3 regions of the Streptomyces sp. QH1-20 genome follow, and region 3 is predicted to be linked to each of the others. Evidence: riboswitches for the same ligand, from Rfam matches in the RefSeq annotation. Region 3 holds a riboswitch; each other region holds the start of a gene.
What was found. A riboswitch is a leader RNA that binds a small molecule or an ion and turns the genes downstream of it on or off. The one in region 3 is predicted to bind thiamine pyrophosphate.

Region 1 (9,489 bases), 1.9 Mb from region 3:
CCAGCTGCTCGTCGGTCAGGCTCTCGCGCACCCCGCGGACCAGCCCCAGCAGCGCGATCGCGTCGGCCGGCCGCAGCCCCGGGTCGCGCGCGGTCGCGGCGGCCACGAGGGCGTCCAGCTCGGCCGCCAGCCCCGGGACGGCCGCCGACGGCGGCGGCACGTCCTCGTGGAGGTGCCGGTAGAGGACCTGCGCGGGGGTGCTGCCGGTGTGCGGCTTGGCACCGGTGAGCATCTCGTAGAGGACGACGCCACAGGCGTAGACGTCCGCGCGGGTGTCCGCGGTGCCGTGCTCCAGCTGCTCGGGCGCGAGATACGACACGGTGCCCAGCACGGAGCCGCTGTCGGTCGTGGTGTTGGTGTCGACGGCCCGCACGAGCCCGAAGTCGGCGACCTTGACCCGGCCGTCGTCGCCGATCAGCACGTTCTCCGGCTTCATGTCCCGGTGCACCAGCCCGGCCAGATGCGCGGCGCCGAGCGCGGCCAGCACGGGCTCCGCGATGTCGAGCGCGGCACGCGGCTGGAGCGCCTTGCGCTCGCGCAGCACGTCGCGCAGTGTGCAGCCGGCCACGTACTCCATCGCCAGATAGACATAGGCGCCGTCGGTGCCCTGGTCGAAGACGCCCACCACATTGGGGTGGTCGAGCCGTGCCACGGACTTGGCCTCACGGATGAAGCGCTCCACGAACGCCTCGTCGGCGGCGAGGCCGGGATGCATCACCTTCAGCGCGAGCACACGGTCGAGCCGGGTGTCGACGGCCCGGTAGACCGTGGCCATGCCACCGACGGCGATCCGCGCCTCGACGCGGTAGCGGCTGTCGAGCACGTGCCCGACGAGCGGGTCCCCCAGGGTCGTATCCACGGCACACGAGTCTACGAGCCACGACGAGCAGGTCGAACGCGGTGCGCCTGCGGCGGGCATCCGCAGCCGAACAGTGACATTGGGCAGGCTGCTGCCCCTGCGAAATCGGGTTGCTGCCCGATTCCGGGCTGCTCCCGGGGGCGGGGGTGCTCCGGCGCGGCACACCGGCCGCTACCGGGTTGCGGGGCTGCCTCGCTTTACGCCCCGCCAACCCCCCTGCGCGTCCCGGCGCCTCCCGCCGTCGGTGGCCGGGGGGCGGAGCCCCGTCAGAACGCCGGCCGCTCCGGGTCGAAATCCGCCAAGCCCTCCGCAGGAGAAGACGCCTCGGCGAAGTGGCGGCGGGGGATGCGGCCCGCCCGGTGGGCCAGGCGGCCCGCGTGCACTGCGTGGCGCATGGCCTCCGCCATCAGGACCGGCTCCTGGGCGCGGGTCACGGCCGAGGCGAGCATCACCGCCGCGCACCCCAGCTCCATCGCGAGCGCCGCGTCGGACGCTGTGCCCGCGCCCGCGTCGAGGATCACCGGGACCTTGGCGCGCTCGGTGATCAGCTGGAAGTTGTGCGGGTTGCGGATGCCGAGGCCGGAACCGATGGGCGAGCCCAGGGGCATGATCGCGGCGCAGCCGACGTCCTCCAGCTTGCGGGCGAGGACCGGGTCGTCGTTGGTGTACGGCAGGACGGTGAAGCCCTCGTCCACCAGGATCTCGGCGGCGTCCAGCAGCTCGATCGGGTCGGGCAGCAGGGTGCGCTCGTCGGCGATCACTTCGAGCTTGACCCAGTCCGTGCCGAGCGCCTCACGGGCCAGCCGGGCGGTGAGGACCGCCTCGCCGGCGGTGAAGCAGCCCGCCGTGTTCGGCAGCACACGGATGCCGTGCTTCTCCAGGACGGAGAGCACCGAGCCCCGCACACCGGCGTCCAGCCGGCGCATGGCGACCGTGGTCAGCTCGGTGCCGGAGGCGAGCAGCGCGCGTTCGAGGACGTCGAGGCTGGGCGCCCCGCCCGTTCCCATGATCAGCCGGGAGGAGAACGCGGTGCCCGCGATGGTGAGCAGATCGTCTGCCATGGGGGGATCAGCCCCCCTGCACGGCGGTGAGGACCTCGACGCGGTCGCCGTCGCCGAGCGTCGTGGCGGGCCACTGGCCGCGGGGGACGACGGTCTCGTTGACGGCGGCGGCCACGCCCGCGTGCGCGGTGGTCAGGGCGGCCACGAGGCCGTCGAGGGTCAGCCCCCGGGGGACCTCGCGGCGCTCGCCGTTGACGTGGATGCCGACGTTGGCCGCGGGGCTGTCGGTGGGGTCGGTGGGGTTCATGCGGGCAGCTCCTGGAGCGCGTTCGAGAAGCGTCGGGGGGAGAAGGGAAGGGCCGTCTCGGGCAGCCGGCCGGTGGTCAGCACCTCGGCCATCACCTCGCCGGTGAGCGGGGTGAGCAGGATGCCGTTGCGGTGGTGGCCGGTGGCCGTGAGGAGGCCGGGCAGCTCGGTCGGGCCGAGCAGGGGCGCGTTGTCGGGGGAGCCGGGGCGCAGCCCGGCGCGGGTCTCGACCAGGGGCAGCTCGGTGATGCCGGGCACCAGCTCGTGGGCGTCGCGCAGCAGCTCGTACACCCCGCCGGCGGTCACGGTGGTGTCCCAGCCGAGCTCTTCCGTCGTGGCGCCGACGACCAGCTCGCCGTTCTCGCGCGGCACCAGATAGACGGGGCAGCCGCGGACGACCGCCCGGACGGTCCGGGAGAGGAAGGGCGCGTACGGGCCGGGCACCCGCAGCCGCAGGATCTGGCCCTTGACCGGGCGGACCGGGGGCAGGACGTGCTCGGGGATCCCCGCGAGACGGCCGCTGTGGCTCCCCGCGGCGAGCACCGTCGCCCCGGCGGCGACCCGGGTGCCGTCGGCCAGATGAGCCCCGGTGGCGCGCTCCGCCGTGACGTCGAGGCGGACCGCTTCCGCGCGGTGGAAGCGCACCCCCGCCCGCTCACAGGCGGTGAGCAGGGCCTTCGCGAGCCGCCGGGGATCGGTCTGGTGGTCGCCGTCCACCCGCAGACCACCGCTCACGCCCGGCGCGAGCATCGGCTCCAGCCGACGGCACTCGCGCCCCGTCAGCCACTGCGAGTCCAGGCCGGACCGCTGCTGGAGGGCGTGCAGCTCACGCAGATGGGCACGGTCGTCGGCGTCGAGGGCGACGGCGAGCGTGCCACAGGCGCGGTAGCCGGTGTCCTGGCCGCTCGCTTCCTCCAGCTCGGCCGTGAACGCCGGATAGCGCCGCGCGGAGGCCAGATTCAGGGCGAGCAGCCGCTGCTCGCCGTGGTGCAGCTCCGTCACGGCGGCGAGCATGCCCGCCGCGACCAGGGCCGCGCCGCCGCCGGGCGCGGGGTCCGCGACGACCGTGCGCAGACCGCGCTGCGCCGCGCGCCACGCCGTGACGAGACCGATGACACCGCCGCCGACGACGAGCACGTCGCAGACGGTGTCCGACGGCGTGCCCCGACTCAAAGGCATGGTGGAAGACGCGTGCATGGGCGTCCAGCTCCTCCCTTCGCCGGCATGACCCGGATCAGGTTCGTACGGTCGGAGGCCGTCCAGCCTCCCTCTCAGCCCGGTCGTCCGGGCTCCCGCGAGTGCTTTGCACGGCCACCCTAGTACGCGCCGCGAAAGGACCGGAAGGGCGGCCGGACGGGGGAGCGTCGTACCGTTCCGCGGCCCCCGACGGCCAAACCCGGTGACGCTGTGTCAGAGGTCTCCGTACCCGGTGCTCCGGTACGGCCCGGCCGCAGCCCTACAGTGATCGGGTGAGCGAGCACGGGAAAGCAGCGAAGACCTCCACCGAGCAGCGGGTCGTCATCGTCGGCGCCGGGATGGCCGGGGTACAGACCGCCGTCGCCCTGCGCGAGCAGGGCTGGCGCGGCGCGATCTCCGTCCTGGGCGCCGAGCCCCACCAGCCCTACGACCGGCCGCCGCTCTCCAAGGCCGTCCTGCTCGGCAAGGCGGAGGGGTCGGCCTTCGAGGTGGACTTCGAGTCGCTCGGCATAGAGCTGGAACTCGGCCGGGAGGTCACCGGCCTGCGCGCCGACGAGCACCTGCTGGAGACCGGGGCCGGGACCGTGCCGTACGACGTGCTGGTCATCGCGACCGGCGCCGAGCCGCTCGCCCTGCCCGGCAGCGAGGACATGCCCGGCGTGCATCTGCTGCGCACCCTCGACGACGCCGAGCGGCTGCGCCCGGTGCTGGCCCGGCAGCACGACGTGGTGGCCGTCGGCGCGGGCTGGATCGGCGCGGAGTTCGCGACCGCCGCGCGCGAGGCGGGCTGCCGGGTGACGGTCGTGGAGGCCGCCGAGCTGCCGCTGGCGGGCGCCATGCCGCCCGAGGTCGCCGTCCACATGTCCCGCTGGTACGCCGACAGCGGAGCCCGGCTGCTGACCGGCGCGCGCGTGGCCGCCGTGGAACCGGGCGCGGTGCTGCTGGCCGACGGCACCCGGCTCGCGGCGGACGCGGTGGTCGTCGGCATCGGCGCGCGGCCCGCGACCGGCTGGCTGGCCGGTTCCGGCATCGCACTCGCGGCGGACCACTCCGTCGTCACCGACGACCGGCTGCGCACGTCCCTGCCCGACGTCTACGCCGTAGGCGACTGCGCGTCCTTCCCCTCCGCGCGCTACGGCGAGCGGCTGCTCGTGCACCACTGGGACAACGCCCTCCAGGGCCCCCGGACCGTCGCCGCGAACATCGTCCACGGCCCGGCCGAGAGCCCGGTCTACGACCCGGTGCCCTACTTCTGGTCCGAGCAGTTCGGCCGCTTCGTGCAGTACGCGGGCCACCACGCGGCCGCCGACGAGCTCCTGTGGCGCGGTGACCCCACCGGCGCCGCCTGGACGGTGTGCTGGCTGCGCGCGGGCGTCCTGGTGGCCCTGCTGGCCGTGGGCCGGCCCCGCGACCTGGCCCAGGGGCGCAAGCTCATCGAGCGCGGCGCGGCCATCGACCGGGCGAAGGCCGCGGACGCGTCCGTGCCGCTGAAGTCCGCCGCTCTGTGACATGCCGTTCGCCTGTCCGGCGAATCGCCGGACAGGCTTGTCCGGGCCCGGCTCGGGTCAACCCGGCTACCGACTGTCAGTCCTAGATGGCAGGCTTGTCCCGTGACCGAGATTGACGCAAAGATCGATGCTCTCGTCCCCGCCTGGCTCAACCTCCCCGACATCGCCGAAATTCTCGATGTCGAGGTGACGCGCGTCCGGCAGCTGGTCAAGGAAGGCCAGCTGATCGCCGTGCGCCGTGGCGAGAACCGAGTGCTCCAGGTGCCCGCCGACTTCGTCGGCGAGGGCAAGGTCGTCAAGGGCCTGGCCGGGACCCTGACGCTGCTGCGGGACGACGGCTTCAGCGACGAGGAAATGCTGGAGTGGCTGTTCACCCCGGACCCGACCCTGCCCGGGACCCCCGCGCAGGCGCTGCGCGAGAATCGTGGCACGGAGGTGAAGCGCCGCGCCCAGGCGCTCGCCGTCTGACACGCCACGAGGCGCCGTAGACGCGAAGTGAAAACCGTCCGGCGTACGGGCACGGGAGCCTCCCGTGCCCGTACGCCGCCGACCCGGGGGGACCCACCGAATGTCCGTCACCGCACGCGAGCGGCTCGCCGACGCCCGGCTGTATCTGTGCACCGACGCCCGTAAGCGCCAGGGCGACCTGCCGGAGTTCCTGGACGCCGTGCTCGGTGACGGAGGCGTCGACATCATCCAGCTGCGCGACAAGGGCATGGAGGCGGGGGAGGAGCTGGAGCACCTCGCCGTCTTCGCCGAGGCGGCCCGCCGCCACGGCAGGCTCCTCGCGGTGAACGACCGCGCCGATGTCGCGCACGCCATCCGCTCCGACGTCCTCCACCTCGGCCAGGGCGATCTGCCGGTACCGGCCGCGCGGGCCGTCCTCGGCGACGACGTACTGATCGGCCGCTCCACCCACGCCGAGGCGGAGGTGGCCGCCGCGGCCGCCGAGCCCGGCGTCGACTACTTCTGCACCGGCCCCTGCTGGCCGACCCCGACCAAGCCCGGCAGGCACGCCCCGGGCCTCGCCCTGGTGCGCTACGCCGCGTCCCTGGAGACCGAGGGGCCCGGGCGGCCCTGGTTCGCCATCGGCGGCATCGACGCCGGCAATCTGGACGAGGTGCTCGAAGCCGGCGCGCGCCGGGTCGTCGTGGTGCGCGCCATCACCGAGGCGGACGACCCGGGCGAGGCTGCGGCCCGGCTCGCGCGGCGCGTGCGCGATTACGCGGGGTAACCCCACCCGGGGTGACCAGCGGCGCGAGGGGCGGACGGTCATGGAGCGCCCACGATATTTCCACGGAATGTCCAAGGTGTGGACAGTGGTCGGGCGAAAAGGGCATATCGAAAACGTTGGTTGGGGCGTCCGCCGCACCGCTGGTTAACTTGCCGGTATGGCCCTTGGCACTGCTTCCACCAGGACAGACCATGCGCACACCGTGCGTGAGCTACTCGCCCGCGGCGAGCGGTCGTATTCGTTCGAGTTCGCGGCCCCGAAGACCGAGAAGGGCGAGCGGACGCTGTGGAACGCCATTCGCCGCATCGAGGCCGTCGCGCCCACATTCGTCTCCGTGACCTATGGTGCGGGCGGCTCCTCCCGTGAGGGCACCGTGCGGGCGACCGAGCGCATCGCGACCGACACCACCCTCACCCCCGTCGCGCATCTGACGGCGGTCAACCACTCCACGGCCGAACTCCGCAACGTCATCGGCCAGTACGCCGACGTCGGCATCCGCAACATGCTCGCCCTGCGCGGTGACCCGCCCGGCGACCCCATGGGCGAGTGGGTGCGCCACCCGAAGGGCATCGACCACGCCGCCGACCTGGTGCGGCTCATCAAGGAGTCCGGCGACTTCTGCGTCGGCGTCGCGGCATTTCCCGAGATGCACCCGCGCTCCACCGACTGGGAAACCGATATCGGGCACTTCGTGGACAAGTGCCGCGCGGGCGCGGATTTCGCCATCACCCAGATGTTCTTCTACCCCGAGGACTATCTGCGGCTGCGTGACCGTGTCGCGGCGGCGGGATGCGACACCCCGATCATCCCCGAGATCATGCCCGTCACGAATGTGCGCCAGATCGAACGATTCGCACAGCTCAGCAACGCGGCGTTCCCACCGGATCTGGCGGAACGGATCCTCGCGGTCAAGGACGACCCGGCGGCTGTACGCTCGATCGGGATCGAGTACGCCACGCAGCTGTGCACTCGATTGATGGCCGAGGAGATTCCCGGGCTGCATTTCATTACCCTGAACCACTCCACGGCGACTCTGGAAATCTACGAGAATCTGGGACTGCACCAGCGGTCCTGACGGCCGGCCCGCGAACGGCGGCCGTACGAGAGGGGCGTTAATGGGCTGGACGGTCCTCTACATCGCGTTCGGCGTCGTCGCGCTCTGGCTGCTGGGCGAGGTGCTGCTGCAGTACAAGGCGCGGTTGCGCTGGCGGCTCCTCGCCTTCGTCGGCTTCCTCGGGGTGGTCGTGGGCGTGCTCATCCCCTCCGTGGTGGTCATCGGGGTGGGCGCGATCGCCTTCGCCATCGGGCAGACCTATGTGACGCTCTCCTTCCGTCGCGGCTTCTCCACCGGCTGGGCGATCCGCCGCGGCAAGGCCGACGCCGCCGACGCCGGGGACGGCAAGGAGTCCGCGGGCGCGGAGAAGACCCGGGCGGGCCGCCGACGCCGGGGCGGCGGCGCGGCCCCCCTCGCCGAGCCGACCCTCGAGGTCTCCGGTCTGGAGGTCCACCCGGTCCCCGAGGCCGACCCGGGCCCGGCCCTGCTGCCCAACGCGGCCCACCAGCCCGCCCCCGCGGCGTCGGAGGAGACCGCCCCCGGCCCGTACGGCGGCTACGGCGACTCCACCGGCTACGACCAGGGCCAGGACACGAGCGTCTTCGGCACCTACGACCCGTACGGCGGTCAGACCCCCGGCGCCCCCACCCAGGGCGATCAGAGCGGCCAGGGCGCCTACGCCGGGCAGTTCGACTACGGGCAGGGGCAGTACGCGCCCTACTCCGACCCCTACATCGGCAACCGCCAGCAGACCTACGAGACCTACGAGGGCTACGGACAGCAGGACGCCTACGCCCAGCAGCAGTACGGCACGGCCGCGCCCGCCGGCTACCCCCTCGACGCGTACGGCATGCCGCAGCAGTACGACATCGACACCCCGCCCGGCGGTGTCTGGGTGCCGCAGCAGCGCGACACCGACACCCCGCCGCCGCCCCCCGGGCAGCAGCCGCCCCACCCCGAGCAACTGCCGGGCCACGGCTACGACGGGCAGCCCTACCGCTACTGACGCACGGCCGGCCGCCCGAGCCGTCCACCTCGCCTCTCGCATCCGCCCGGCGGGTGCGAGAGGCGATGCTCATTGCGAGCCGCGCCAGTCGGCCCCGGACACGATGAGACCGGCGACCAGTGCCCCGGACATCCCGGCATGGGCGAGCCCGCCGCCGGGGTGGGCGAAGCCGCCCGCGAGATGGAGACCGGGCACCGAGGTCGCGTTGCCGGGGCGGAGGAAGCGGCCGTCCGCACCCGCCAGCACCGGCGCGGGCACCCCGCCGCCCTCGGCCCCGAGGGCGGCTTCCGTATCGGCCGGAGTGCGGACCTCCCGCCACAGCAGTCGCTCCCGCAGCCCCGGCACCGCCGCCGCCGCGGCGTCGACCATCCGGTCCGCGAAGCCGTCGGCGGTCGGCCCGTCGGTCCAGTCGACGCGTCCGTGCGGTGCGACCGTGGCGCTGAGCGTGACGGCCTCGTGCCCGTCGTCCGGGCGGGTGGCCGGATCGTCCGGACGCAGCACGGTCACCGTCGGCCGGTAGTCCGCCCGACCCGAACCGGAACCGGATGCGGAACCCGCACCGCGTCCTGGGGCCGGCCGGTCGTCGTCGCCGAAGACGGCCGCCAACTCCGCCGCCCGGTCGCCGGTGTGGACCACCGTACGGTGGACGACGTCTTCGGGCCGGGCCCCGCGCAGCGCGAGGAAGACCGTGAACCTGCCGGGCGGCACCGGCGCGTCATGCGGCGCGGCCGCGCCCGGCGCGATCTGTGCCAGCCGCCCGGACGAGACCCCGGCGACCACCTGATCCGCCTCGGCCACGCTCCCGTCGGCCAGCTCCACCCCGGCGGCGCGCCCGTCCTTCTCCAGCAGCCGGACCACCTCCGCCTCGAAGTGGAACTCCACCTTGCGGGCCCTGCACCGCTCGTACAGCGCGTCGGCGAGCGCCCGCACGCCCCCGCTCACATACCAACTGCCGAAGGTCTGCTCCATGTAGGGCAGCACGGTCGCGCTCCCGGGCGCGTGGCGCGGGTCCAGCCCGTACGCCAGGGCGTGGCTCTCCAGGAGGGCGGCCAGCCGTGCGTCCCCGAGCTCCCGCTCCGCGACGGACGCGAGGGTGACCGGGCCGCGCCGCCTGAACAGACCGCGCTTGCGCACCGCGGGGTAGGGATCCTGGCCCAGGGCCGTGCGGTCCTCGCGCAGCGGCTCCTCCAGCAGCGGCCGCCGGGTCGCGTCCCAGACCTCGCGCGCCCGGTTGACCAGGTCGCTCCAGCGCTCGCCCGCACCCGGGCCGATGGCGTCGTCCAGGGCGCGGACGACCCCGGCCCGGGAGGCGTTGGGCAGCGAG
Region 2 (9,489 bases), 1.6 Mb from region 3:
CGCTGGCCGCCCGTATGCTGCCGCTGTTCCTTTCCCAGACCGTGATCAGCGCCAACCTCGTCGTCACCGCCGTCCTGAGCATCAAGCTCCTGGGCATCCGGCTGACCAAGCCGGAGTGGCTGTCGATCGGTGTCGTCTGCTCGGCGCTGGTGCTGCTGGCGACCGCCGCCGGCCACGAGGGCAGCGGCGATGCCGCGCGGTCCACCCACTGGTGGCTGCTGATCATCTCGCTGGTGCTGATGATCGGCGGCACGATCGCCGTCCGTCTGCTGGGCTCGAAGTCCGCGATCCTCGCCGGTCTGCTGTCCGGACTCGGCTTCGGCGCCATCGGTGTGGGCGTGCGCATCCTCGACGGCATCGACCCGTTCGACCTGCCCACGCTGCTCGCGGACCCGGCGCTCTACGCCATCCTCATATCGGGCACCATCGGCATGTATCTGCACACGGTCGCCCTGCAGATCGGCTCGGTCAACGGCGCCACGGCCGCCCTGGTCGTCGGCGAGACCGTCCTGCCCGGCCTCATCGGCGTGCTGATGCTCGGCGACACCTCCCGTGACGGCCTCGCCTGGATGGCTATCGCGGGCTTCCTGCTGGCCGTGGCGGGCGCGGTCGCGGTCGCCTGGTACGGCGAACCGGAGAGCGTGGTGGTGCCGGAGCCCGACCCCGGGGCACGGGATCTCACGCCGACCCCGACGAAAACGGGCTGAGGTTCGGCCACTGTTCACGGGAGAGCCCCCTGCACCGTCCCAAGGACGGTGCAGGGGGCTCTCCCGTCCGCGCTCAGACGGCGGAGCCGTCCTCGGGGCCGAGCACCACCACGTCGTGCACGTCGAAGCCGACGCCCACGCGGGCGTCGGGCTCCGGGGCGCCCCGCAGTTCGCACGCCGCCTCCAGCTCCGGCCCGTTCGGGGGCCGCAGCAGCACCACGACATGGTCGCCCCGGAACGTCCGGCCGGTGACGGTGCACGGCAGCCCCTCCCCCGCGGGCAGCAGCCGCACCCCGGCGGGGCGTACGAGCAGCCTGCACGGGCCTTGCCGCGTTCCCGCCGGCACCGGCACGCTCCCCCACACGGTGTCGGCCCGCTCACCGGCGACTGTGCCCTCGACCACGTTGTCGAAGCCGAGGAAGCGGGCCACGAACTCCGACGCCGGCCGCTGCCACACCTCCAGCGGCGTCCCGGCCTGGGCGATCCGCCCGTCGCGCATCACCACGACCCGGTCGGCGAGCGCGAAGGCCTCCCCCTGGTCGTGGGTGACGGCCAGCACCGTGGTGCCCAGCCGGCCGAAGAGCTGCCGCAGCTCCACCACGAGGCGCTCGCGCAGGCTCCGGTCGAGCTGGCCGAGCGGCTCGTCCAGCATCAGCAGCCGCGGCCGCGGCGCGAGCGCCCTCGCCAGGGCCACCCGCTGCTGCTCACCGCCGGACAGCGCCGCGACGGACCGCCGCTGCGCGCCCGGCAGGCCCACCATGTCGAGCAGCTCCGCGACGCGGCGCTCCGCCTCCGCGCGCCCGACCTTGCGCATCCGCAGCCCGAAGCCGACGTTGCCGCCGACGTCCCGCTGCGGGAAGAGCTGGTGGTCCTGGAACATCAGGCCCACCCCGCGCCGGTGCACGGGCACCCCGCCCTGGTCGGCGCCGGAGAGGAAGACCCGCCCAACGTCCGCGTGCTGCAGCCCCGCGACGACCCGCAGCAGCGTGGACTTCCCGCTGCCGCTCGGCCCGAGCACACACACCGTCTCGTGCTCGGCGACCTGAAGGTCGACCGCGTCCAGGGCCGTACGCCCGCCGAAGCGGACCGTGACGTTGTCCAGGCGCAGCAGATCCTGTCGCAGCCCGTGCATCTAGAACTCTCCCGAACGGTCGGTGCGGATGCGCTCCAGTACCAGCAGCGCCGCCGCGCACACCAGCATCAGGATCGTGCTGAGGGCCATGGCCTGGCCGTAGTTCAGTTCCCCGGGGCGGCCGAGCAGCCGGGCCACGGCCACCGGCAGGGTGGGGTTGTCGGGGCGGGCGATGAAAACGGTCGCCCCGAACTCGCCCAGCGACACGGCGAACGCGAACCCCGCCGCCACCGCCAGGGCCCGTCCGACCAGTGGCAGGTCCACTTCGCGCCACGCGCGCAGCGGGGACGCCCCGAGCACCGCGGCGGCCTCGCGCAGCCGCGCGTCCACCGCGCGCAGCACGGGCAGCATGATCCGGACGACGAAGGGCACGCCCACCAGGGCCTGTGCCAGGGGGACCAGGATCCAGGACGAGCGCAGATCCAGCGGCGGCTCGTCCAGGGTGATCAGGAAGCCGAAACCGACGGTCACCGCGGAGGTGCCCAGCGGCAGCATGAGCAGCGCGTCGAAGCCGCGTACGAGCCGTCCCGCCCGCCGGGTCAGCGCGGCGGCGGCGAGCCCGCCCACGACGACGGCGATGCCGGTGGCGGCCAGCGCGTAGGCCAGGGAGTTCCCGATGGCTTCCAGAGGGGCGACGACGAAGGTGCCGCCGTTGTCCTCCGCGGAGGCCAGGGCGCGGTAGAAGGCCAGACCGTATCCGTCGGGCCCGTCGAAGGAGCGCAGGACGAGCACGACGAGCGGCACCAGGATCAGCAGCGCCACCACGGCCAGCACGGACGCCAGGAGCGCCCATTGGGCGGCTCCCCGCGGGCGGCGGGAGGTGTGGGCGGCGTCGACCAGCTTCAGCGCCGATTCCCGCCGCCGTACCGTCCAGGCGTGCACCCCCAGCAGCACGGCCACGGCCACGAACTGAACGAGGGTGAGCACAGCGGCCGTCGGCAGGTCGAGCAGCCGCGCGGTCTGCTGGTAGATCTCCACTTCCAGGGTGGCGTAACGGGGGCCGCCGAGGATCTGGACGACGCCGAAGGAGGTGAAGGTGAAGAGGAAGACCATGAGGGCGGCGGCGGCCACGGAGGGCGCGAGCGCGGGCAGCGTCACCCGGCGCCAGGCGGCGAGGCGCCCTGCGCCCAGCACCCGGGCCGCCTCCTCCTGACGGGGGTCGAGCTGGGCCCAGAGGCCGCCGACGGTCCGGACGACGACGGCGTAGTTGAAGAACACATGGGCCAGGAGGATCGCCCAGACCGTGGTGTCCAGGCGCATCCCCCACAGCTCGTCCAGCAGCCCGCCGCGTCCGAGCAGCGCCAGGAAGGCCGAGCCGACCACGACGGTCGGCAGGACGAAGGGGACGGTGACCACCGCCCGCAGCAGCTGTTTGCCGGGGAAGTCGAAACGGGCGAAGACATAGGCGCCGGGGAGGGCGAGGGCGAGGGTCAGGGCCGTGGAGGCGAGGGCCTGCCAGGTGGTGAACCACAGGACGTGGCCGATCCGCTCGTCGCCGAGCACTTCCCCGACCCGGGCGAACTGCCATCGTCCGCCGTCCTTGAGCCCCCGGGCCACGATGGCGGAGACCGGGTAGGCGAAGAACAGCGCGAAGAAGGCGACCGGCAGGGTCATCAGCCCGAGCCGGACCGCCGTCTGCCGGGAGGGCCTCTTCGGTCGCTTCGGGACGTGTCGCTTGGGTGCGTCTACTTCAGGACGAGCGAGGACCATGCCTTGACCCACTGGTCGCGGTTCTTGGCGATCTTCTCCGGGGCGAGGGTCGCGGGATCGGTGATCTTGGCACCGAACCTGGTGAATTCCTCGGGCAGCGCGGCGTCCTGGTTCGCCGGGTTGACGAACATCTGGAGCGGCAGGTCCTCCTGGAACTTCTTGCCCAGCAGGAAGTCGATCAGAGCCTGGCCGCCCTTGGTGTTCTTCGCGCCCTTCAGCAGCCCGGCGAACTCGGTCTGCCGGAAGCAGGTGCCCGTCGCGACGCCGGTCGGCCCCTCCTTGGGCAGCGGCTTCGCACCGAGCACCTCGGCGGGCGGGCTGGAGGCGTAGGAGACGACGAGCGGCTTGTCGCCCTTGGCCTTCTTGCCCGCGGCGGAACCGGAGAAGCGGTCGTTGTACGCCTGCTCCCAGCCGTCCACGACCTCGACGCCGTTGGCCTTGAGCTTCTTCCAGTAGTCCTGCCAGCCGGCGTCGCCGTACTTGGCGATGGTGCCCAGCTGGAAGGCGAGACCGGGGGACGAGGTCGCCGCGTTCTCGGTGACCAGGAGGTTCTTGTACTCCGGCTTGATCAGGTCGTCGAAGGACGCCGGCGGGCTGAGCTTGTGGTCGGCGAAGTACGCGCGGTCGTAGTTCACGCAGATGTCGCCGAAGTCGATGGGCGTGACCCGGTGCTCGGCGGCGTCGGCCTGGAGCTCCTTGGGGACCCGGTCCAGGCCCTTGGCCTCGTACGGGGTGAACAGGTCGTTGTCGAGCGCCCGCGACAGGAGGGTGTTGTCGACGCCGAAGAAGACGTCGCCCTGCGGGTGCTTCTTGGAGAGGATGGCCTGGTTGACGGCCGTCCCGGCGTCCCCGCTCTTGAGCACCTTCACCTTGTACCCGGTGGCCTGCGTGAACTCCTTGAGCACCGCGTCCGACGCGGCGAAGGAGTCGTGCGAGACGAGCGTGACGGTCTTCGAGTCGGAGGCGGAGTCGTCCGAGCCGCCGCAGGCGGCCAGCACGGGGACGCCGAGCGCGGCGACGACGGCCGCGCCGACGGCACGCCGGAAGGTGGTGTTCATGAGTGGGTTGACTCCCTACGCCGGTATGACCCGGATCAGGTCCGAGGGTCTGCGGCCTGTGCCGCACTCTCAGCGCTCTGCGCGCTCCCCTGTCGGATGTTCTTTTGTGCGAATTCTTCGCCTGGGCGAGTGGACAGTATCAGCGCTCGGCGGCGGCGAGCTGACCGCACGCTCCGTCGATCTCCTGGCCGCGCGTGTCACGCACGGTGACGGGCACGCCGTGCGCGGCAATCGCCTGGACGAACGCCCGCTCGTCCTCCGGGCGGGACGCGGTCCACTTCGACCCCGGGGTGGGGTTGAGCGGGATGAGGTTGACGTGCACGCGCTTGCCCTTGAGGAGCCGGCCGAGCAGATCACCACGCCAGGCCTGGTCGTTGATGTCGCGGATCAGGGCGTACTCGATGGAGATCCGGCGGCCGGACTTCTCCGCGTACTCCCAGGCGGCGTCGAGGACCTCGCGGACCTTCCAGCGGGTGTTGACCGGCACGAGGGTGTCGCGCAGCTCGTCGTCCGGCGCGTGCAGGGAGACCGCGAGACGGCACTTGAAGCCCTCGTCGGCGAAGCGCAGCATCGCGGGCACCAGGCCGACGGTGGAGACGGTGATACCGCGCTGCGAGAGCCCGAGGCCGTCCGGCTCGGGGTCGGTGAGACGGCGGATCGCGCCGACGACGCGCTTGTAGTTGGCGAGCGGCTCGCCCATGCCCATGAAGACGATGTTGGACAGCCGCGCCGGGCCGCCGGGCACCTCGCCGTCGCGCAGGGCGCGCATGCCGTCGACGATCTGGTGCACGATCTCGGCGGTCGACAGATTGCGGTCCAGCCCGGCCTGGCCGGTGGCGCAGAACGGGCAGTTCATGCCGCAGCCGGCCTGGGAGCTGATGCACATGGTGACCCGGTCGGGGTACCGCATGAGCACGGACTCGACCAGGGTGCCGTCGTGCAGCCGCCACAGGGTCTTGCGGGTGGTGTCGCTGTCGCACGAGATGTGCCTGACGACGCTCATCAGCTCGGGCAGCAGCTCGGCCGCGAGCTTCTCGCGGGCCGCCGCCGGGATGTCCGTCCATGCCGCCGGGTCGTGCGCGTACCGGGCGAAATAGTGCTGGGACAGCTGCTTCGCACGGAACGGCTTCTCGCCGATCTCGGCGACGGCCTCGCGGCGCTCGGCGGGGGTGAGGTCGGCAAGGTGCCGCGGGGGCTTCTTGGCCCCGCGCGGCGCGACGAAAGTGAGTTCTCCAGGTGCAGGCATGGTCCTACCAGTGTCGCAGACATACGGAGAGGGGCCCGCCGCCCTGTGGACGACGAGCCCCTCACCGAAGAAACCGCAGGTAGAACCCCTGTCGCGGCTCAGGTGCTACCGACGAAGACGACCAGCAGCAGCCACACCACCGGAGCGGTCGGCAGCAGCGAGTCCAGCCGGTCCATGATCCCGCCGTGGCCCGGCAGCAGGGCGCCCATGTCCTTGATGCCCAGGTCCCGCTTGATCATCGACTCGCCGAGATCGCCCAGCGTGGCACTGACCGCGACCGCGAGGCCCAGCAGCAGACCCTGCCACCACGCTCCGCCGTCGATCAGGAAGTGCGTGCACAGCGCGCCCGCCACCATGGCGAACGCCACCGCGCCGAGCAGCCCCTCGCGGGTCTTGCCGGGGCTGATGCGCGGCGCGAGCTTCTTCTTGCCGAACCGCCAGCCCACCGCATAGGCGCCGGTGTCGCTGACCACCGTGAGCACCAGGAAGGTCAGCACCCGCCAGGCGCCGTCGTCCGCGGCCAGCATCAGCGCCACGAAGGTGGCGAGGAACGGCACGTAGAAGGCCGCGAAGATGCCCGCCGTGACATCACGGAGATAGTCCTCGGGCGGCTCCGTCATGCGCCACACGAGCACCGCGAGCGCGGTGAAGGCCATGGCCACCCACGCGCCCTCGGCGCCGTTCACGAAGCCGGCGACGACCATGGCGGCGCCACCGACCGCGAGCGGCACCAGAGGTGCCCGGATGGCCTTCTTCTCGGCCAGCCTGGAGGTCAGCTCCCACAGCCCGACGACCACGGCCACCACGATGACGCCGAGGAAGACGGGCTTGTAGATGAACAGGGAGGCGAGGATGACGGCGCCGAGGCCGATACCCACCCCTATCGCTGCCCGCAGATCACGCCCGGCGCTTTTCTTCGCCGCGTTCGCCGTCTGGGGGGCAGCAGGCTCCTGCGGCCGGATGTCGGGCTCCTGTTCATCGCGGAACAGGGGGCCGCCGAAGTCAGCGGCCCCCTGATCACGGTCGTCCTGGTCTCCGCCTGCGTCGGGCACGATGGGCATGGGGCGAGTCTGCGCCGCATAGGCCGCCTCGTGCACAGGACCCGCCGGTACGGCGGGTCCCTGGTCGGTGGACCCCCAAGAGCCGACGCGCGGCGGGGCCCCCCAGGATGCGTCGTTCATCAGACCTCGAGGAGCTCGGATTCCTTGTGCTTGAGCAGCTCGTCCACCTGAGCGACGTACTTCTGGGTGGTGTCGTCGAGCTCCTTCTCCGCGCGGCGCACCTCGTCCTCGCCGGACTCCTTGTCCTTGACGAGCTTGTCGAGGAGCTCCTTGGCCTTGCGGCGGATGGAGCGGATCGAGATCTTGGAGTCCTCGGCCTTGGTCTTGGCGACCTTGACGAACTCCTTGCGGCGCTCCTGCGTCAGCTCCGGGAAGGTCACCCGGATGATGTTGCCGTCGTTGCTGGGGTTGACGCCCAGGTCGGAGTCGCGGATGGCCTGCTCGATGTTGCGCAGCGCGCTCTTGTCGAACGGGGTCACCACGGCCATGCGCGGCTCGGGAACCGAGAACGACGCCAGCTGGTTGATGGGCGTCAGCGCACCGTAGTAGTCCGCCACGATCTTGTTGAACATCGCCGGGTGCGCACGCCCGGTGCGGATCGCCGCGAAGTCCTCCTTGGCGACCACGACGGCCTTCTCCATCTTCTCCTCGGCCTCGAGGAGGATCTCTTCGATCACCACTTGCTCCTGGTGTTATCAGTAAGCAGAGCCTCGCCCCTGCGCGCGTCTTCTCCTGCACGGTGTCCGACCGGCAGGCAGTTGTCCATCCCCGTGCCGAGGTCTTCCCGCGGCCCGGAGTTGCCGCCCGGACCGGCACCTGGCCGGTACGGGCGGTTGTGCGAGCCCGTCAGGCCCGCGTGCTCTGGTCGCTCACCAGCGTGCCGATCTTCTCACCCTTGACCGCACGCCCGATGTTGCCCTCGGCGAGCAGCTCGAAGACGAGGATCGGCAGCTTGTTGTCCATGCACAGGGTGATGGCGGTGGCGTCGGCGACCTTGAGGCCGCGGGAGAGGACCTCGCCGTATTCGAGGGCGTCGAACTTCACCGCGTCGGGGTTCTTCTTCGGGTCGGAGTCGTAGACCCCGTCGACACCGTTCTTGCCCATCAGGATCGCCTCGGCGTGAATCTCCAGGGCGCGCTGGGCGGCGGTGGTGTCGGTGGAGAAGTAGGGCATGCCCATGCCGGCGCCGAAGATCACGACGCGGCCCTTCTCCAGGTGGCGCACGGCGCGCAGCGGGATGAACGGCTCGGCGACCTGGCCCATGGTGATGCCGGTCTGCACCCGCGTCTCGATGCCTTCCTTGACCAGGAAGTCCTGGAGGGCGAGGCAGTTCATGACCGTGCCGAGCATGCCCATGTAGTCCGAGCGGGCCCGGTCCATGCCGCGCTGCTGCAGCTCGGCGCCGCGGAAGAAGTTGCCGCCGCCGATGACGACGGCGATCTCGTAGCCCTCGCGGACGACCGCCGCGATCTCCCGGGCGATGGCGTGCACGACATCGGGGTCGACGCCGAGCCCTCCGCCGCCGGCGAAGGCCTCGCCGGACAGTTTCAGCATGAACCGACGGCGCTTGCCGTGGTCGGTGCTCTCGTCGTCGGCGGCCTGTGGGGCGTCCGCACCCTGATTCATTGGAGATCTCCTCGTGCACATACGAAGAAGGCCATTGCCGGATGGGTCCTTATCAGATCCCTGTACGGCAATGGCCTCCTCGTCACATCAGCGGCCGGCCGGTGGACGGTCGGCTGCGTACGACCCTAGCGGGTCGCAGGTCATTCGCGTCCTGCTGACGGCTCAGGCGCCGACGCGGATGCGCGAGAAGCGCTTCAGCGTGACACCGGCCTCGTCCAGGATCTTCTGGACGGTCTTCTTGTTGTCCTTGGCGAACGGCTGGTCCAGCAGCACGCTCTCCTTGAAGAAGCCGGTGACGCGACCCTCGACGATCTTCGGCAGGGCGGCCTCGGGCTTGCCCTCCTCGCGAGCGGTGGCCTCGGCGACGCGGCGCTCGTTGTCGACGACGTCGGCCGGGATCTCCTCGCGGGAGAGGAACTTCGGCGCGAACGCGGCGATGTGCTGCGCGACGTCCTTGGCGACCTCGGCGTCGGCCTTGTCGAGCTCGACGAGGACACCGACCTGCGGCGGCAGGTCCGCGGCCGTGCGGTGCATGTACGCGAAGACGAAGCCGTCGGCGAACTGCGCGAAGCGGTCGACGACGATCTTCTCGCCGAGGGTGGCGTTGGCCTCGTCCACGAACGCCTGGACGGTCTTGCCGGACTCGATCTCGGACGCCATGAGCGCCTCGATGTCGGCCGGGGCCGTCTTGGCGACGTGGGCGGCGAGCGCGTCGGCGACGGTGACGAACTTGTCACCCTTGGCGACGAAGTCGGTCTCGCACTTCAGCTCGACGATCACACCGGAGGTGTTGTCGTCGGCGATGACGGAGACGACGGCACCGTTGGAGGTGGTGCGGCTCTCGCGCTTGGCCACGCCCTTCAGGCCCTTGACGCGAACGATCTCGACGGCCTTCTCGACGTTGCCCTCGGCCTCGTCCAGCGCCTTCTTGCAGTCCATCATGCCGGCG
Region 3 (9,489 bases):
TCGCGGACTTCGACTACGAGCTGGCCGCCGCCCTCGACAGCATCCTGGCGGGTAATCCCGAGGGGCAGAACGCCGGTTAGAGCCCCCGGCCGGCTGCCCTCCCGGCGGACCCGTCAGGAGATCGGGACCGTCAGGAACCGGGGCAGGCCAGCCCATCGGGGTCGCCGGGCCCATCGAGGTCGGCTCGGTCGCCGGGACAGGCCCGGTGGCAGGGATCCGCCCCGTCCTCGTCCCGTCCTGGCTCCGCCCAGCCCCGTCCCGTCACTTCGCGCGGCGGCGCCTGCCGCCCTTGCCCCCGGTGCGCGCCCCGGGCTTCCCCTTGGCCTTGCCCTTCCCCGACTGACGGTCGGCGCTGACGACAAGTGCCGCCAAGGCCGTCGTCACCGGGACCGAGGCCACCAGCCCGATGCTGCCCACCAGCGTCCGTACGATCTCCTCCGCGACGAGCTCGCTGGTCGCGACGGCCCCCACTCCGGCGTCCGCGATCGTGAACAACAGCAGCAGCGGCAGCGACGCACCCGCGTACGCCAGCACCAGCGTATTGACCACCGAAGCGATGTGGTCCCGGCCGATCCGCATGGCGGATCCATACAGTTTGCGCCAACTCGCGCTCGGGTCGGCTTCCTTCAGCTCCCACACCGCCGAGGTCTGCGTCACCGTCACGTCGTCGAGCACACCCAGCGAACCGATGATGATCCCCGCCAGCAGCAGACCCTGGATCTCGATCTGCGGATAGAGGCCGTGCACCAGAGCCGTCTGGTCGTCCGTGTTGCCCGTCAGATGCGCCCAGTCCATGAACAGGGAGCCGAGCAGTCCGATGACCACCAGCGACGTCAGTGTCCCCAGCACCGCCACGGACGTCCGGGCGGAGAGGCCGTGGCACATGTAGAGCGCGATGAGCATGATCGCGCTGCCGCCGACCACGGCGACCAACAGCGGGTTCGAGCCCTGGAGGATCGCCGGGAGGATGAACATCGTCAGCACGCCGAAGCTGATGACCAGGGCGATCAGCGCGAAGAGACCGCGCAGTCGTCCGACGACCACGACCGCGAGTGCGAACAGCGCGGCGAGGATGACCATCGGCATCGTCCGGTCCACGTCCGTGACCGAATACCGCAGATTCTCCGGGGCCTTCGGCGCGTGGGCGAGCACCACCTTCTGGCCGACGGAGTAGCGGCGTGAGGAGTCCGGCCGCACGATCTCGGTGAAGGTCTTGCCCTTGTCCGGGCCCTCGGCGACCTCGATGGTCGCGGTCTCGCAGGATCCCGGCGGGGGCGCCGGCGCACCGGAACCGCCCTGGCCGGGCTTTTGCTGCTGCTGCGGCAGGGCGCCCACCTTGGCGCAATCAACCTCCTCGATCTTGACGACCCGGCCCGCCCGGGTCTGCTGGTCGAGACCAAGCCCGGAGGGCTTGTGCGAGGGCGCGCCACCGGGCCAGAGCACGATCAGACCGGCCACCACCGCGACGGCGAAGGGGATCAGCACCGCCGCGATCACCTTCCGCAGATGGGCGGAGACGGGGGCGGCCGGGCCGTGGCTGTGCGCGTGGGAATGCGAGTGGGACTGGGAACTGCGGTCTGAGCTGGTCACGCCACGCATCATCGCAAGCCCCACTGGTCCTCCGGACGGGGGAAGCGCTAGCGTGGTGCCACCTTTGCAATCGCGGGAGCTCGGAGCACCGGGCTGAGAGGGCGCTGACCTCCGTATGCACGTCGTACGGAAGCCGCTGCGCCGACCGCCGAACCTGTTACCGGGTAATGCCGGCGTAGGGAGTCTGGTCTCATGACCTCGCAGGATGCACGCACGTCCGAAACCGGCCGGATCGGCTGGCACAAGGACTACGTGACCGGCTCGCGGCCGGACCTTCGGGTCCCGGTCAGGCGGGTCCACCTCACCAACGGCCAGGACGTACGGCTGTACGACACGTCCGGCCCGTACACCGATCCGGCCGTCGAGACCGATGTCCGGCGCGGTCTCCTGCCGCTGCGGGAGAACTGGATCGTCGGCCGTGGCGACACCGAGGAGTACGCGGGCCGCCCGATGCGTCCGGAGGACGACGGGCTCAAGCACACCTCGCCGCGCGGGGGTCTGAAGAACCTCGACGCGGTCTTCCCCGGCCGCCCCCGGCTGCCCCGCCGGGGCCGCTCGGGCGCCGCCGTGACCCAGCTCGCGTACGCCCGCCGCGGTGAGATCACCGAGGAGATGGAGTACGTGGCGCTGCGGGAGAACGTTTCTCCCGAGACCGTCCGCGAGGAGATCGCGGCGGGCCGGGCCGTGCTTCCGGCCAATGTGAACCACCCGGAGATCGAGCCGATGATCATCGGCAAGAAGTTCCTGGTGAAGGTCAACGCCAACATCGGCAACTCCGCCGTCACCTCCTCCATCGAGGAGGAGGTCGAGAAGATGACCTGGGCGACCCGCTGGGGCGCCGACACGGTCATGGACCTGTCCACCGGCCGCAACATCCACACCACGCGCGAGTGGGTGCTGCGCAACTCCCCCGTGCCGATCGGCACCGTGCCGCTCTACCAGGCGCTGGAGAAGGTCGACGGCAAGGCCGAGGAACTGACCTGGGAGATCTACAAGGACACGGTCATCGAGCAGGCCGAGCAGGGCGTGGACTACATGACCGTCCACGCGGGCGTGCTGCTGCGCTACGTCCCCCTGACCGCCCGCCGCAAGACCGGCATCGTCTCGCGCGGTGGTTCGATCATGGCCGCGTGGTGCCTGGCGCACCACAAGGAGTCGTTCCTGTACGAGAACTTCGAGGAGCTCTGCGAGATCCTCGCCTCCTACGACGTGACGTACTCCCTCGGCGACGGGCTGCGCCCCGGCTCGATCGCGGACGCCAACGACGAGGCGCAGTTCGCGGAGCTGAAGACGCTCGGCGAGCTGAACACGATCGCCAAGCGGCACAACGTGCAGACGATGATCGAGGGCCCCGGGCACGTCCCGATGCACAAGATCAAGGAGAACATCGACCTCCAGCAGGAGATCTGCGAGGAGGCGCCGTTCTACACGCTCGGCCCGCTGACGACCGATGTCGCGCCCGCGTACGACCATATCACCTCGGGTATCGGCGCGGCGATGATCGCGTGGTGGGGCACGGCGATGCTCTGCTACGTCACGCCGAAGGAGCACCTGGGCCTGCCGGACCGCGACGACGTGAAGACCGGCGTCATCACGTACAAGATCGCCGCGCATGCGGCGGACCTCGCCAAGGGGCACCCGGGCGCGCAGGAATGGGATGACGCGCTGTCCGACGCGCGCTTCGAATTCCGCTGGGAGGACCAGTTCAACCTGGCCCTCGACCCGGACACCGCCCGCGCCTTCCATGACGAGACGCTTCCGGCGGAGCCGGCGAAGACCGCGCACTTCTGTTCCATGTGCGGGCCCAAGTTCTGCTCGATGAAGATCTCGCAGGACATCCGGCGGGAGCACGGCGGGGACCTGGCCGTCGACCCGGAGGCCGGTATGGCGGAGAAGTCCAAGGAGTTCGCGGCGAGCGGCAACAGGGTCTATCTGCCGCTGGCCGACTGACCACGCCACCTGGGTGGGGGAGAGCTGCTGCGCGCTGTGCGGTGGCCCTCCCTCGTCCCGCGCCCTTCGTTCGATAGATCCCGTTTGCTCCACCTATGGGAAAATCGGAGAGGGCCCGTACGGGACCAGGAGGTGGATCATGGGACAGGCGCGCGAAACCATGGACCGGCTCACCGAGGCAGTGACCACGGCCGTGGACCTCGAGGTCGTCGCGGACTGCTACGCGGAGGATGCCGTCGCCGTCACGCCGGACCAGGGGGAGATCCGGGGGCGGGAGAACATCACCGCGTACTGGCGTCAGATGACGGAAGCGGTGCCGGAGGCCACGTTCGACTCGCTGACCAAGTACGAGGCGGGGGACACCGCGATCGACGAGGGGTTCTTCCGGGGCAAGAACACCGGCCCGCTGGTGCTGCCCTCGGGAGAGAGCCTGCCGGCGACGGGGAGGGAGATCCGGATCCGGGGCTGTGACTGTGCCACGGTGAAGGACGGCCGGATCGTCAGCTACCGGCTCTACTTCGACCAGATGGACTTCCTCGGCCAGCTGGGGCTGCTGCCCGACGTGCCGTCCTGAGCGGTGTCCGCTGCCGCTGGCGTGGCGCCGTTTCCCGCTGCGCGGGGCGGTGTCCACTGCGCGGGGCTGCTCAGGTGCGGTGTCGGGCCTCCGCGGGCCTGTTGTCCGGGCTGCTTCGCTTTACGCCCGAACAACAGGCCCGCTCCGACCCGCCCCCTCCCGTGGGTGGGGGGAGGAAAAACCCCGGAGGGCCCCGGTCAGTCCGGCCGGTGGTCCGGGCCGCCGTAATCGGGGCTGGTGAAGTCGGGGCGGGAGTAGCCCGGGCGGGGGCTGGGCGAGGACTCGTCGTCCGGGCTGGAGAAGCCGGGACGGGAGTAGCCGAGGTTCGGCGTACGGCTGTGGGGGTCGCGGGCCCGGGGCGGGGGCGTCGGCGTAGCGGGCGACGGGGCGGGCGGCGTGGGTGGTGCCAGCGGGGCGTTGGCGAGGGACTCGCGCAGGAACGGCAGTATGCCGCGCTCCAGCAACGCCTGCCGCCAGGCGTCGCGCGCCCGCTCGGCGTCCTCGCTCAGCCGGAGGCCGCGCGCGTCCTGCGCCAGGCCCGAGCCGTTGCGCAGGGCGGTGACGAGCATGGCGGCCATGGCGACGAACACCCCGGCGACGGTGAGGCCGGCGAACCACCAGCCGACGGTGACCATCGGGTCCGCCACGGCCTCGTTCGACGCGACCGTGCGCAGGACATAGCCGACGAGGAGGAAGAGCAGCGCCGCGATCCCGGCGAGGACCGGGGCGAGCACGGCGAGCACCGCGCCGGCGCCCGCACCCGCCGCCTCGGACACCTCGCCGACGACGGTGAGGTGCGCGACCCCGCCACCGCCGCCGTCGGCGCCGCGCGGGACGGTACCGACCGGCTGGGGCTGGGCGGCATTGGAGGGCGCGCGCAGTTCTTCGCGCGCCTTCAGAAAGCTCTGGTATTCGGTCGCCGCACAGGCCGCGATCGCGGCCATGGCGCTCCGCGCCATCGTGCGGAGCTGTTCTGCGTCGAGCCGCTGTCCTATCGCGGCGGCCAGTTCCGGGTCATGGTCTGCGGTACGCAACGCTTGGTCGAGGACGCGCTCGAATTCCGGGCGGTCCTCGGCCAGCAGGTGCGGAGCGCTGTTCATGTGCATCCCCCGATGCTCCGTAGGGCCTCGTTGCCGGCTTGCACCGGCTGTGGGCGGAAACGGAGGAGAGCCTGCTACGGATAAGCCGATGGTAGAGCCGTTCTGTCGCGAGGTGACAGAGAGTTTGCCGAATTACCCCGCGCCAGTGGAACCCCCTACCTGCCCGTGTGCCGGCCCACTGAACCCTCAGGCACCCAGCGGGAGTTGCACCACCAGTAGCTTTCCGGCCATTGTGACGCCGCCGTCCATCGCGACCGCGAGCCCGTCCGCGTACAGGTGCGGGCCGTCGACGACCGGGCCGCCGCCCTCCTCGCCGTCCTCGTCCTCGGTGCCGACCTCGCCGAGCAGATAGGGGATGGGGCTGTGGCCGTGCACGATGCGGCCGCCGCCGTAGGTGTCCAGCAGCTCCCGCACGGCCATCGGGCCGGCCTCGTCGTCGCGGAAGGCGAACCGCTTGGTGAACTTGCGGAACAGGTCCCAGACCTCGTCCGGGTCGTTGCGCTGCAGGGCCTCGGTGACGGCGTCGTTGACGGCCTCGATGGAGTCGCCGTAGTCGAGGTAGGCGGTGGTGTCGGAGTGCACGAGCAGGTGCCCGTCCTCCTCGGCCATCGCGTCCAGCCGGGACATCCACTGCATGTGGTGGTCCTCGAGCCGCTCCATGTCGGTGCGCTGGCCGCCGTTGAGCAGCCAGGCCGCCTGGAAGGAGGCGGTGCCGGCGCCGGACTGGACGGGGGTGTCGGCGAACCGCTTGGCGCCGATGAGCAGCAGCTCGTGGTTGCCCATGAGGGCCTTGCAGTAGCCGCCGGCGGCCGCGGCCTCGGCGGACAGCCGCATGACGAGGTCGATGACCCCGACGCCGTCCGGGCCGCGGTCGGTGAAGTCGCCGAGGAACCACAGCCGGGCGTTGCCCGCGGCCCACTGGCCGTTCGCGTCGATGAGCCCCTCGGCGGCGAGCGCCGCGTAGAGCTCGTCGAGATAGCCGTGGACGTCGCCGACGACGTACAGCGGGCCGAGGCCGCCCGGCACGGGCGCCGCCGCCTGCGGGTCGGCGATCGGTGTCAGCTTGACGGTCGGCACGTCCCGCGGGACGGCACTGCGGCTGATGACCGGCAGGTCGCGTGCGGTCGGGGTGTAGCCCGGGGGGTACTCCGCGGGCGGCTCCGTGTGGGCGTACGCGGGCATGGGAGGCGGCGCGGCGTACCCGGGGAAGGGCGGCACCGCCGCCGTGGTCCGTACGGGTCCCTGACCGGCCCCCTGAGTCATCGACCCCTCCACCATCGCGCCGCCGTGCACCTTGTGGACCTTGCCTGGTCGACGGCGGTCCGTGGTGTCGTGCGCCCATCATAGGAATGACCGTCGTGGCTTGTGCACGCACCAGGGGCTGTCAATCGAGGAGGGCGTGCGAGGACGCCGGTCATTTCTCCCCAATTGAGTCGTTCGCGCCCCTCGGTGGGGGCCCGGAGAAGCCGTCCTGGGGTTGGTGACGGACCTCTCCTGTGGCTGACGGATCCCTGCCGTGGCCGATATACGCCGTTGTCACGGCGTTCCGCTCGGCTCGTGGCGCTCCGTTTTCGTCCGTGGTCCGGTGGTTCGGCCCTGGTGCTCGGGTTGACCGTTCAGGGCTTCGGGTGACCGGCTCGTGTTCTCGGTTGACCGGCTGCGGTCAGGGCGTGGCGGGGCCGCGCGGGGGACTGACGGTGGTGCGCGGCGGGCGGCGCTCGGAGGAGGTGCGCACGATCAGCTCCGTCGGTATGACCTGCTCCACCGGCCGTCCGGTGTCGAGTCCCTCGATGGCGTCGATGAGGAGCTGGACGACGGCCGTGCCGATGCGTCGCGGCTTGAGGGAGAGGGTGGTGACGGGCGGCTCGGTGGTGGCGTAGACCGTGGACTCGCTGCAGCAGACCAGCAGCAGGTCGTCCGGCACCCGCAGCCCGTAGCGGCGGGCGGCGGCGAGCAGGTCGGTGCCGTTGGGGTCGAACAGTCCGTACACGGCGTCGGGCCGGTCGGGGCGGGCGAGCAGCCGGTCGGCGGCCACTGCCCCGGCGCAGGGGTCGTGGGCGGGGTACTCCTCGTAGACCGGGTCCTGGCCGACCCGCTCGCACCAGTGCAGATAGGCGGTGGTGGAGAGCCGGGTGTAGGTGTCGGTGGTGGTGCCGGTGAGCAGCCCGATGCGCCGGGCGCCGGCGGCGGCCAGGTGGTCGAGGATGCCGAGGACGGCCGCCTCGTGGTCGTTGTCCACCCAGGCGGTGACGGGGAGGGTGCCGGCGGGGCGGCCGTCGGAGACGACGGGGATGCCCTGGCGGACCAGGTCGGTGACCACGGGGTCGTGGTCGGAGGGGTCGACGACGACGGTGCCGTCGAGGGCGACGTTGGACCACACGTCGTGCCGGGAGGTCGCGGGCAGGATGACCAGGGCGTAGCCGCGGGCGAGGGCGGCGGAGGTGGCGGCCCTGGCCATCTCGGCGAAGTACGCGAACTCGGTGAAGGTGAAAGGTTCATCCCCGTACGTGGTCACGGTCAGGCCGATGAGACCGGACTTGCCCGTGCGGAGGGTGCGGGCCGCGGCCGACGGGCGGTAGCCCAGCCGGTCGGCGACCTCGCGGACATGGCGGCGGGTCGCGTCCGGTAGCCGGCCCTTGCCGTTGAGCGCGTCGGAGACGGTCGTGATCGACACCCCGGCGGCGGCGGCCACGTCCCGGATACCCGCACGGCCTTGTCGGCTGCCTCTGCGGGAGAGGTCAGTCCGGCTCACCTGGTGCTTCCCTGCTGCTGTCATGGCGAGCCGATAGTAGGGCTCGGTTGGTCCGTTGGCGGGGATCCGGTTTTCGCTGTTGACAGGCACGTTTCTGCACGACCGATTCCCTGTAATGACCATGGAAACAAAGCCAGTTGGGGGTGTGGATAAGGGGCCGCGCGCCTCTCGTCTCTCCGCCTCTCATGAATGGTTCAGGTCTCGAAGAGGTCTCAACTCACCTTCACGGGGGATGCGCGCCACGGCGCCCGCCACCGGCGCACGGGGAAAAAGGGAGCGCTCCCCCGGAGCGTGAAGCCGTGCCGCGCGGATAGGGGCGGGCCGTGGCCGCCGAGTGCGGCACTCGCACGCGATGCTGGACGCCGCCCGGGGCAATCCTCTTAAGGTGTGCAGTATTCATGTCCGCTATTCGTGTGCGCTTTCCCCGTGCGGCGCCCGCGCGCACGGGATGTCGAGGAGGACCTGCGGTGACCGAGAAGACCCCGAAGCTGCGCGCCGCGCTGGACGGCGTTCCCACCTACAAGCCGGGCAAGCCGGCCGCCGCCGACGGCCCCGTTGCGTACAAGCTGTCCTCCAACGAGAACCCCTACCCGCCGCTGCCCGGTGTGCTGGAGACCGCGATCGAGGCCGCGGGTTCTCTCAACCGCTACCCCGACATGGCCTGCACGGGCCTGATGCTGGAGCTGGCGGAACGTTTCGGGGTGCCCGTCACGCACATCGCCACCGGCACCGGCTCGGTCGGTGTCGCGCAGCAGTTGGTCCAGTCGACGGCGGGCCCCGGTGACGAGGTCATGTACGCCTGGCGCTCCTTCGAGGCGTACCCGATCATCACGCAGGTCTCGGGCGCCACGCCCGTACCGGTGCCGCTGACCGACGGCGATGTGCACGACCTGGACGCGATGCTCGCGGCGATCACCGACCGGACCCGGCTGATCTTCGTCTGCAACCCCAACAACCCCACCGGCACGGTCGTGCGCCGGGCCGAGCTGGAGTCCTTCCTGGACCGGGTGCCCTCCGACATCCTGGTGGTGCTCGACGAGGCGTACATCGAGTTCATCCGCGACGAGAACGTCCCCAACGGCATCGACCTCTACCGTGACCGGCCGAACGTCTGCGTGCTGCGCACCTTCTCGAAGGCGTACGGGCTGGCCGGGCTGCGCGTCGGTTTCGCGATCGCCCACGAGCCGGTCGCGGCGGCGCTGCGCAAGACGGCCGTGCCGTTCGGGGTGACCCAGCTGGCGCAGGACGCGGCGGTCGCCTCGCTGCGCAGCGAGGACGCGCTGCGCGAGCGGGTGGACGCGCTGGTGGCGGAGCGGGCGCGGGTGGTCGGCGCGCTGACCGCGCAGGGTTGGACGCTGCCGGAGTCGCAGGCCAACTTCGTCTGGCTGCCGCTGGGGGAGCGGTCGCAGGACTTCGCGGCCGCGTGCGAGCGCGCGGGTGTGGTCGTCCGGCCGTTCCCGGAGGGCGTCCGGGTGACGATCGGCGAGACCGAGGCGAACGATCTCTTCGTGCAGACGGCCGAG

Region 1: linked by a shared signal. The riboswitch ahead of thiO (glycine oxidase ThiO) and the one ahead of thiC (phosphomethylpyrimidine synthase ThiC) in region 3 are both predicted to bind thiamine pyrophosphate.
Region 2: linked by a shared signal. The riboswitch ahead of AB8O64_RS26125 (thiamine ABC transporter substrate binding subunit) and the one ahead of thiC (phosphomethylpyrimidine synthase ThiC) in region 3 are both predicted to bind thiamine pyrophosphate.

What each region holds. Positions count from the first base shown of each region.
Region 1 is NZ_CP166299.1:2,231,742-2,241,230, reverse strand. Features, by position in the region: gene pknB (Stk1 family PASTA domain-containing Ser/Thr kinase) at 1-859, opposite strand, end outside; gene AB8O64_RS09970 (thiazole synthase) at 1,126-1,920, opposite strand; gene thiS (sulfur carrier protein ThiS) at 1,928-2,167, opposite strand; gene thiO (glycine oxidase ThiO) at 2,164-3,363, opposite strand; TPP riboswitch at 3,360-3,472, opposite strand; gene AB8O64_RS09955 (NAD(P)/FAD-dependent oxidoreductase) at 3,702-4,871, shown strand; gene AB8O64_RS09950 (Rv2175c family DNA-binding protein) at 4,974-5,339, shown strand; gene thiE (thiamine phosphate synthase) at 5,440-6,105, shown strand; gene metF (methylenetetrahydrofolate reductase [NAD(P)H]) at 6,263-7,180, shown strand; gene AB8O64_RS09935 (hypothetical protein) at 7,221-8,165, shown strand; gene AB8O64_RS09930 (phytoene desaturase family protein) at 8,235-9,489, opposite strand, start outside.
Region 2 is NZ_CP166299.1:5,723,768-5,733,256, reverse strand. Features, by position in the region: gene AB8O64_RS26140 (hypothetical protein) at 1-707, shown strand, start outside; gene AB8O64_RS26135 (ABC transporter ATP-binding protein) at 781-1,839, opposite strand; gene AB8O64_RS26130 (ABC transporter permease) at 1,840-3,453, opposite strand; gene AB8O64_RS26125 (thiamine ABC transporter substrate binding subunit) at 3,525-4,607, opposite strand; TPP riboswitch at 4,603-4,708, opposite strand; gene rlmN (23S rRNA (adenine(2503)-C(2))-methyltransferase RlmN) at 4,747-5,853, opposite strand; gene AB8O64_RS26115 (phosphatidate cytidylyltransferase) at 5,952-7,034, opposite strand; gene frr (ribosome recycling factor) at 7,034-7,591, opposite strand; gene pyrH (UMP kinase) at 7,761-8,540, opposite strand; gene tsf (translation elongation factor Ts) at 8,703-9,489, opposite strand, start outside.
Region 3 is NZ_CP166299.1:4,115,869-4,125,357, forward strand. Features, by position in the region: gene AB8O64_RS18465 (SsgA family sporulation/cell division regulator) at 1-80, shown strand, start outside; gene AB8O64_RS18470 (YibE/F family protein) at 262-1,599, opposite strand; TPP riboswitch at 1,653-1,789, shown strand; gene thiC (phosphomethylpyrimidine synthase ThiC) at 1,783-3,540, shown strand; gene AB8O64_RS18480 (ester cyclase) at 3,680-4,114, shown strand; gene AB8O64_RS18485 (hypothetical protein) at 4,312-5,214, opposite strand; gene AB8O64_RS18490 (metallophosphoesterase) at 5,401-6,477, opposite strand; gene AB8O64_RS18495 (LacI family DNA-binding transcriptional regulator) at 6,878-7,990, opposite strand; gene hisC (histidinol-phosphate transaminase) at 8,434-9,489, shown strand, end outside.